Regions from separate parts of the Providencia sp. PROV208 genome, predicted to be linked through region 2. Evidence: predicted binding sites of a transcription regulator. Region 2 holds the regulator's gene; the other holds the start of a gene.
What was found. Region 2 encodes PurR, which represses purine synthesis genes. Its sites were predicted from a motif close to CANGCAAACGTTTGCNTG; they were not measured.
Positions count from the first base shown of each region.

Region 1: purM (phosphoribosylformylglycinamidine cyclo-ligase) is a predicted target of PurR. The motif match lies at 2,670-2,687, and genes of this name have one in related genera.

Region 1 is NZ_JAMPNS010000015.1:49,924-54,452, reverse strand. It holds gene hda (DnaA inactivator Hda) at 1-326, opposite strand, end outside; gene uraA (uracil permease) at 436-1,731, opposite strand; gene upp (uracil phosphoribosyltransferase) at 1,807-2,433, opposite strand; gene purM (phosphoribosylformylglycinamidine cyclo-ligase) at 2,751-3,791, shown strand; gene purN (phosphoribosylglycinamide formyltransferase) at 3,791-4,429, shown strand; partial or broken gene PR766_RS11670 (SDR family oxidoreductase) at 4,521-4,529, opposite strand, start outside.
Region 2 is NZ_JAMPNS010000007.1:35,487-40,015, forward strand. It holds gene sodB (superoxide dismutase [Fe]) at 251-829, shown strand; gene cydH (cytochrome bd-I oxidase subunit CydH) at 918-1,001, opposite strand; gene purR (HTH-type transcriptional repressor PurR) at 1,269-2,294, shown strand; gene punR (DNA-binding transcriptional activator PunR) at 2,310-3,215, opposite strand; gene punC (purine nucleoside transporter PunC) at 3,338-4,529, shown strand, end outside.

The sequences.
Region 1 (4,529 bases), on a different contig from region 2:
TCAATACACACAAGCGAAAGGTGTTCCATACCTTCAAGTACATCAGGGACAAAATACGCTCGTTTATCCAAAGGGACATAGCCGACTGCTACTCCTTGTTCGGATAATTCAGCACACGCAGCGTGCAGTAAGTGACTCTTACCGCCCCCTTCTCTTGACCAGTAATAGATATAACTACCATGAGGCTGGTTAATCGCCGTTTTTAACGCGGAAAGTAATCCCTCATTTTCTCCTGCATAAAAACTCGCGAAAGTTTCATCATCAGGAAGATAAAGTGGCAGTGAGAGTTGAGATGGTGTGTTCAGAAGCGCCTCTGATTGTGCAATTCAATTAACGCCATTGAGTTTATCATAAATAACAAGAAGAGATGAACAGCCTGACGGTTAATTGCCGGAGCTTTAGCCACTCCGGCAATCTATTTATCTTAGTTCTGACTTATTTTTTATTTTCGTCTAATACTTTGACTTCTGAAGTCACAAATTGTTTTTCTGGGCGAACAAACGTAATAAAGCGGAATAATAGTGCCATAAAAATACCCACGATAGTCGCCAACGCCATACCTTTCAGTTCAGCTTGTCCAATATGGATCACCGCACCACTCACACCGATGATTAAAATCACTGAGGTTAAAATCAGGTTTTGTGGTTTGTTATAATCCACTTTAGAGTCGATCAGAACGCGAATACCCGATGCACCGATCACCCCATACAGTAACAGTGAAACACCACCCATAACAGGTACTGGCACTAATTGAATTGCTGCGGCTAATTTGCCCACGCAAGAGAGTAAGATAGCGATAATTGCCGCGCCACCGATGACCCACGTACTGTATACCTTAGTAATCGCCATTACCCCGATGTTTTCACCGTAAGTGGTATTCGGCGTAGAACCGAAGAAACCTGACAGCACGGTAGAGATACCGTTTGCGAACATAGAACGATGTAAACCTGGGTTTTTCATTAAATCGCGTTCAACAATATTTGCTGTCACAACTAAGTGCCCAACGTGTTCTGCAATCACCACTAAAGCCGCTGGTAAAATGGTTAAAATCGCAAACCACTCAAAGCGCGGTGTATAGAATGTAGGAATAGCAAACCATGGCGCTTCGATAACCGGTGTAAAGTCAACAATCCCCATAAAGTAAGAGAGTGCATAACCCGCTAAGAAACCGATTAGGATTGGGATAATGGATAAGAATCCACGGAAAACCACGGCACATAAGATAGTGATTGATAATGTCGTAATCGAAATGATTAATGTGTTTGAATCAACCACAGCACCATCTTTTGGCAACAAACCTGCCATGCTAGCGGCTGTTTGCGCTAATTCTAACCCAATAACCGCAACAATTGCCCCCATTGCGGCAGGCGGGAACATCACATTGATCCAACCACGCCCTGCAACCTTAACAATCAGTGCCACAATACAAAATAGCACCCCGCAGATAATGAATCCGCCAAGTGCTAACTCATAACCGAGTGGTAATAGGATTAAAACAGGAGAAATAAAAGCAAAGCTCGACCCTAAATATGCAGGAATTTTACCTTTACAGATAAATAAATACAGCAGCGTCCCAATCCCGTTGAATAATAAAATCGTCGCTGGGTTCACGCCAAATAAAATAGGAACAATAACCGTTGCCCCAAACATGGCAAACAAATGTTGAAAGCTTAATGGAATGGTTTGTAGTAATGGTGGTCTTTCTTCAACACTTATCGTGCGGCGTGTCATGTTCTTCATCCTCTTTGCGTCATCAATATTATTTTTTTTATCAAAAAAAAGCCGACTCTTCAGTCGGCTTCATTATTATTTAGTACCAAATATCTTATCGCCCGCATCTCCGAGACCCGGAACAATGTAACCTTCATCATTTAAATGTTGGTCAATTGAAGCCGTGTACAATTCGACATCTGGGTGCGCCGCTTCTAATGCAGCAATACCTTCTGGTGCAGCAACTAAAACTAAAACTTTAATTGAGTTACAACCGGATTTTTTCAGAAGATCGATGGTTGCAATCATAGAACCACCGGTTGCTAACATTGGGTCAACAATCAGCGCCATACGCTCATCAATGTTAGAAACTAATTTTTGGAAATATGGGACAGGTTGTAACGTTTCTTCATCACGGTAAATGCCCACTACACTGATACGTGCGCTTGGGATGCTTTCCAATACACCGTTCATCATACCAATACCTGCACGCAGAATTGGTACTACAGTGATTTTTTTACCTTTAATTTGTTCAATTTCTACAGGACCACACCAACCATCAATTGTTACTTTTTCAGTTTCTAGGTCAGCGGTCGCTTCATAAGTCAGTAGGCTACCAACCTCTGAGGCCAGTTCACGAAAGCGCTTAGTGCTTATATCATGATCTCGCATCAGGCCGAGTTTATGTTTAACGAGAGGGTGTTTTACCTCAACGATCTTCATGGGTTTCTCCTACTTTTTTAAAACGTCACCGGACAAAAAAATCGCGGGATTATACCGCTTTTTTCCCTCAATGCCACTAGAATCATCTTGATTCAGGTCAAATAAACATCAATCACTTACTCTTTGTTGAATTAGTATACACATAATATTTTTTAGCATGTAGACCGTGAATAAATTCATGCGCTTTGCATCACGATATCACAATTTATTGCCTCAAATATTTCAGTCAGAAAGCTATCGCAAACGTTTGCGGAGCCTGATAGAATATCGGCAAATGAAGTTATCTTTTCCAAAATGCAATTGCCTTGGGGGCCGTAGTGACTGATAAAACCTCTCTCAGCTATAAAGATGCCGGTGTTGATATTGATGCAGGTAACGCATTGGTTGAACGTATCAAAGGTGTGGTGAAAGAGACTCGCCGTCCAGAAGTAATGGGAGGATTGGGAGGGTTCGGCGCACTGTGTGCCCTACCACAAAAATACCGTGAGCCTGTCTTAGTATCCGGCACTGACGGTGTGGGAACCAAACTACGCCTCGCGATGGATTTAAAACGTCATGAATCCATCGGTATCGATTTAGTCGCGATGTGCGTCAATGACCTGATTGTCCAAGGTGCTGAGCCACTGTTTTTCTTAGACTACTATGCGACTGGTAAATTAGATGTTGATACTGCCGCTAGCGTCATTACTGGTATTGCCGAAGGTTGTAAGCAGTCTGGCTGTGCATTAGTCGGTGGTGAAACCGCTGAAATGCCAGGCATGTATCATGGCGAAGATTACGATGTTGCAGGTTTCTGCGTCGGGGTAGTAGAACGCTCTGAAATTATTGATGGTTCTAAAGTCAGTGCTGGCGATGCGCTTATCGCTTTAGCTTCAAGCGGTCCTCACTCTAACGGTTACTCGTTAGTTCGTAAAATTCTAGAAGTCAGCAAAACCAATCCAGAGAACACGCTATTAGCAGGCAAATCTCTCGCCGACCACTTGTTAGAGCCTACACGCATTTACGTTAAAAACGTTTTAGAATTAATTGCTAAAAACGACATTCATGCCATTGCGCATATTACGGGTGGCGGCTTCTGGGAAAATATCCCACGCGTTTTACCGGATAACACCCAAGCTATCATTGATGGCAACAGCTGGGAATGGCCTGCAGTATTCGAATGGCTGCAACAAGCGGGCGATGTCACGACGCATGAAATGTATCGTACATTTAACTGCGGCGTCGGCATCATCATCGCCCTACCACAGACTGAAGTTGAGTCCGCATTAAAATTGCTAACAGCATTAGGTGAAAATGCTTGGCAGATAGGAACAATTGGCGCATTACCTGCGGGTGAAGAGCAGGTTGTTATTCGCTAATGAAGAAAATCGTCGTTTTGATTTCAGGTAGTGGCAGCAATTTGCAGTCGATTATTGACGCCTGCCAACACCATCAAATTGATGGTCAAATTGCCGCTGTTATCAGTAATAAAAGTGATGCATACGGTCTGATTCGTGCACAAGAGGCTGGGATTCCAGCCCTTTGTGTTAGCTCAAAAACAATCACAGACCGTCAAGCCTACGATGCAGCACTCTTGGATACTATCGAACAATACCAACCTGATTTAGTCGTCTTAGCTGGGTTTATGCGTATTTTAACCCCTGATTTTGTGAAACATTTCACAGGGAAAATGCTGAATATCCACCCTTCTTTACTGCCTAAATACCCGGGGCTACATACCCATCGACGCGCGCTTGAAAACGGCGACAAAGAACACGGTACTTCCGTGCATTTTGTCACCGAAGAGCTCGATGGCGGACCGATTATTCTACAAGGTCATATTCCGGTCTTCGCACAAGATACGGAAGACGATTTGGTTGAACGCGTTAAACTGCAAGAGCACCTGATTTATCCTCAAGTCATTGAATGGTTTGTTTCCGAACGGCTGATGATGCAAGAGGGCAAAGCTGTATTAGATGGGCAACCATTACCAGCAACGGGTTATCGCGCAAATTAATACGCTGTTAGGTAGATTTAAATACACTCGCGCAGACTTGGTTGGCAGGTCTGTGCGAATAACTCAAACCCAACCATCCACAATAAACGTTTTATTTCCC
Region 2 (4,529 bases):
ATCAGGGTGAGAGTGATATTATGCAACTTACTAACAATTAAGACATAAATAGCATCATGTAGCAGGTTTTTTCTTACAGTAGCCTGTATTCTGTTATGATAAATAAATAACTGATTCGATGACGTGGTAGCTGATAATCGTTTCCCGTCACTATAATAGAAGTAGATTAACAAATAGATACACGCTTAATTTCGCTCATTTTACGAGCAAACACCCTAAACACTGAATAAAAGCAATCAAGGAGTACGCAATGTCTTTTGAATTACCAGCTCTACCTTATGCTAAAGATGCTTTAGAACCGCATATCTCTGCTGAAACCTTAGAATATCACTATGGTAAGCACCACAACACATATGTTGTTAACCTGAACAACCTGATCAAAGGCACCAAATTTGAAGGTCTGTCTTTAGAAGAAATCATCAAAACTTCTGACGCTGGCGTATTCAATAACGCGGCTCAAGTTTGGAACCACACTTTCTACTGGCACTGCTTAGCACCAAATGCAGGTGGCGAACCAACAGGTAAAGTTGCTGAAGCTATCAACAAAGCATTCGGTTCATTCGCTCAGTTCAAAGAGCAATTCACTGATGCCGCAGTTAAAAACTTCGGTGCAGGTTGGACTTGGTTAGTGAAAAAAGCAGATGGTAGCCTCGCTATCGTCAACACCTCTAACGCAGCAACACCAATCTCTGGTGACGACAAGCCCGTTCTGACTGTTGATATCTGGGAACACGCTTACTACATCGATTACCGTAACGCGCGTCCAAAATACTTAGAAAATTTCTGGGCGCTGGTTAACTGGAAATTTGTTGAAGAAAATCTGGCTTAATTTTAGTTCAGATCTAAAATGACTAAGGGCGAGTACAATACTCGCCCTTAATTATTTCTCATCCTAAATAGTAAGGATGGAAATGAAATCAGAAAATGTGCACAACAAACAAAATAATTACAGCTAAAGAGCCAAATGCCGCTAGTAATCCATATTTTAAATCTGTATCCATGAGACCCTCTCATATCGAGAAATTGAATTATCAAATAACCATAAAATAAAAAGGTTATTTCAGTATACATGCACAAAAACGTAAAACCAGTGTCTATATCACATGTTATAACATCAATTATTTCTTTCGTTTTTGCGCTAGATCAGACAAAATCGATAACAAATCGCTAAATTATTGCCAGCAAAGAGACTATGCATCAATATGCAGGTAATTATTTAACTAGAATTATTTTAGAGACCAAGTTTTGGTTAGGAGTTTTTTCTTCTCATGGCAACAATTAAAGATGTGGCGAAGCGTGCAGGCGTCTCCACCACAACCGTCTCCCATGTTATCAACAAGACGCGTTTTGTCGCTGATGATACAAAAACGGCCGTTTGGGCCGCCATCAAAGAGCTCAATTATTCTCCAAGTGCGGTTGCTCGTAGTTTAAAAGTCAATCACACCAAATCAATTGGTCTACTGGCGACATCAAGTGAGGCGCCCTATTTTGCAGAAGTCATCGAATCTGTTGAAAATAGTTGCTATGAGAAAGGCTACACTTTAATTTTATGTAATTCTCACAATAACTTAGGTAAGCAAAAAGCCTACCTGCAAATGCTGGCGCAAAAACGAGTCGATGGTCTACTTGTCATGTGCTCAGAATACCCCGATACCCTAATTGGCATGTTGGAAGATTACCGCAATATTCCAATGGTGGTAATGGATTGGGGAACTTCTCGTGGCGACTTTACTGATAGTATTATTGATAACTCTTTCCACGGTGGTTATTTAGCCGGTCGTTACCTTATTGATCGCGGTCATCGGGAAATTGGCGTGATCCCGGGGTCTCTCGAAAGAAATACGGGGATTGGACGTTTAACTGGTTTTAAAAAAGCCATGGAAGAAGCCAAAGTCACCCTGAAAGATGAGTGGATTGTTCAGGGAGATTTCGAGCCAGAATCCGGTTATAAAGCGATGATGCAAATCCTCAGTAACAAGCACCGCCCTACAGCTGTCTTTTGTGGTGGTGATATTATGGCGATGGGGGCAATTTGTGCTGCTGATGAGATGGGACTGCGAGTTCCTCAAGATATTTCCATTATTGGTTATGATAACGTGCGTAACGCTCGTTACTTCACCCCAGCTTTGACTACCATTCACCAGCCAAAAGAGCGTTTAGGTCAAATGGCATTTGCGATGTTGCTTGATCGTATCGTGAATAAACGTGAAGATGCACAAACGATTGAAGTTCATCCACGTTTAGTTGAACGCCGTTCCGTGGCAGATGGTCCATTTATCGACTATCGCCGTTAATCATGTCGTTATTATTTAGCTAGCAAACCACTCCGCGTTGAGCGTTTCACTATCACCAAGATAGTCCAGAAGCCAACTCAACGCCGGAGATGTATTGTTTTCAACCCATGTTAAGCAACATGGACTTTCAGGGAAAGGCTGCGCTAGCTCCAATTCAACTAATTTCCCTTCTGCACACAAGGGTGCGGCTCGATGTTCTGGCACCATTCCAACGCAGAGACCATTCGCTAAACATGCCAAACCACTTTCCCAATAAGGCACAACTAAGCGGCGCTGGTTATCCAATGCCCACGTGTCTCGCTTAGGTAAGCTTCGAGAGGTATCTTCAAGACATAAACTCGGATACTCTCGCATTTGGTCATCCGTCAGTTTACCTTGGATTTTTGCTAATGGGTGTTCAGGGCTTGCCACACAGCGCCATGACATAAACCCCATATCACGAAAACTATAACGCTCACCAATGGGTGAGGCACGAGTTGCACCAATTGCCACATCCACTCTGCCATCCGCTAAAGCATCCCAGACACCATTAAAAACTTCAGGGTGTATATAGAGCTCAATATCAGGAAAATGGCGATAAAAGTCTAAAATCAACTGCTCAGTACGCTGTGGTTTCACAATACAATCAACCGCAATACTGAACTGCCCACGCCACCCATTTGCGACTTGCTGACACTGATGGCGGGTATCAATCATTTTTTTGATAACACTTCGGCTCTCTTTAATAAAGATAACGCCCGCTTCAGTCAACACTACATCGCGGTGACGCCGCTCAAATAGTGGTACTGCCAACCATTCCTCGATTTGTTTCACTGTATAGCTGATCGCTGAAGGGACTCGATGCAGCTCATCTGCGGCACCACTAAAACTTCCCGTTCGAGCCACTGCGTCTATGACTTCAAGTGCATGAGCTGACCACATTTTCTTTCCCTTCAAATAATTTGATAGCAGAGTCCAAATATTACCGTTTCACAACGTAAAAAAATAGCCTATACAATAAGATAACCGTTAACATTATTTCAAATATAGATTAAGTAAAAACTATGACAAATACTGCGACAAAAAACTCCTCTGGATTTTTGATTTACCTTGCCGGCTTAAGCATGCTGGGGTTTTTAGCCATCGATATGTATCTGCCTGCCTTTGGTTCAATGCAAACCGCATTAAACACCACTGAAGGTGCGATCAGCGCATCATTAAGTATCTTTTTAGCTGGCTTCGCTTTTGCTCAGCTTTTGTGGGGCCCTCTTTCCGATAAATTAGGTCGTAAACCTATCCTTATTGTCGGGCTTGCCTTATTTATTGTGAGTTGCTTAGGGATGATTTGGGTTACAGATGCAACTCAGTTATTAATATTACGATTCTTACAAGCCGTTGGCGTCTGTGCTGCTGCTGTTTTATGGCAAGCACTTGTTATCGACCGCTATAACGAAGCCGATACCCAAAAAGTGTTTGCCTCTATTATGCCGCTGGTTGCACTCTCTCCTGCCTTAGCACCATTGTTAGGCGCATGGGTACTTGAACACAGAAACTGGGAATTTATTTTTATTGTACTGATGTTGGTTGGCGTTTTATTGCTGTTACCCACATTATGTTTAAAGAAAGTTGCCCCAAAAATCACTGTTGATGAAGAAAAAGCTCAAGCAAAAATTTCTTTTATTACCCTGCTAAGATCCCCCGTTTTCAGCGGCAACGTCATGATTTATGCAGCATGTAGCGCGGGTTTCTTTGCCTGGTTAACAGGTTCCCCATTTATTTTACGTAATATGGGCTTTAACCCTGCTGACATCGGTTTAAGTTATATACCTCAAACGTTAGCCTTCATCGTTGGGGGTTATGGCTGCCGTTTTGTGTTAGCTAAAGTTCGTGCTGAAACTTTATTCCCATTATTATTAGCAGGTTATGCCATCAGCATGATTATTCTATTTATAATGGCAATCTACATGCAGCCAACATTGACGATGATTTTGATTCCATTCTGCTTTATGGCTGCAATGAACGGAGCTTCGTACCCTATTGCCGTTGCAAAAGCACTCAATACATTCCCTTCAGCCAGTGGTAAAGCCGCTGCGTTACAAAATGCTTTACAGTTAGGGTTGTGTTTCTTAGCCAGTTTATTAGTGTCTACACTCACTTTTGATCCATTACTTTCCACTACGGGAGTGATGGCATTTACTGTTATCCCAATGATTATTGGCTACTTTATGCAGCGCTGTGCCACTAAATCAAATGAGG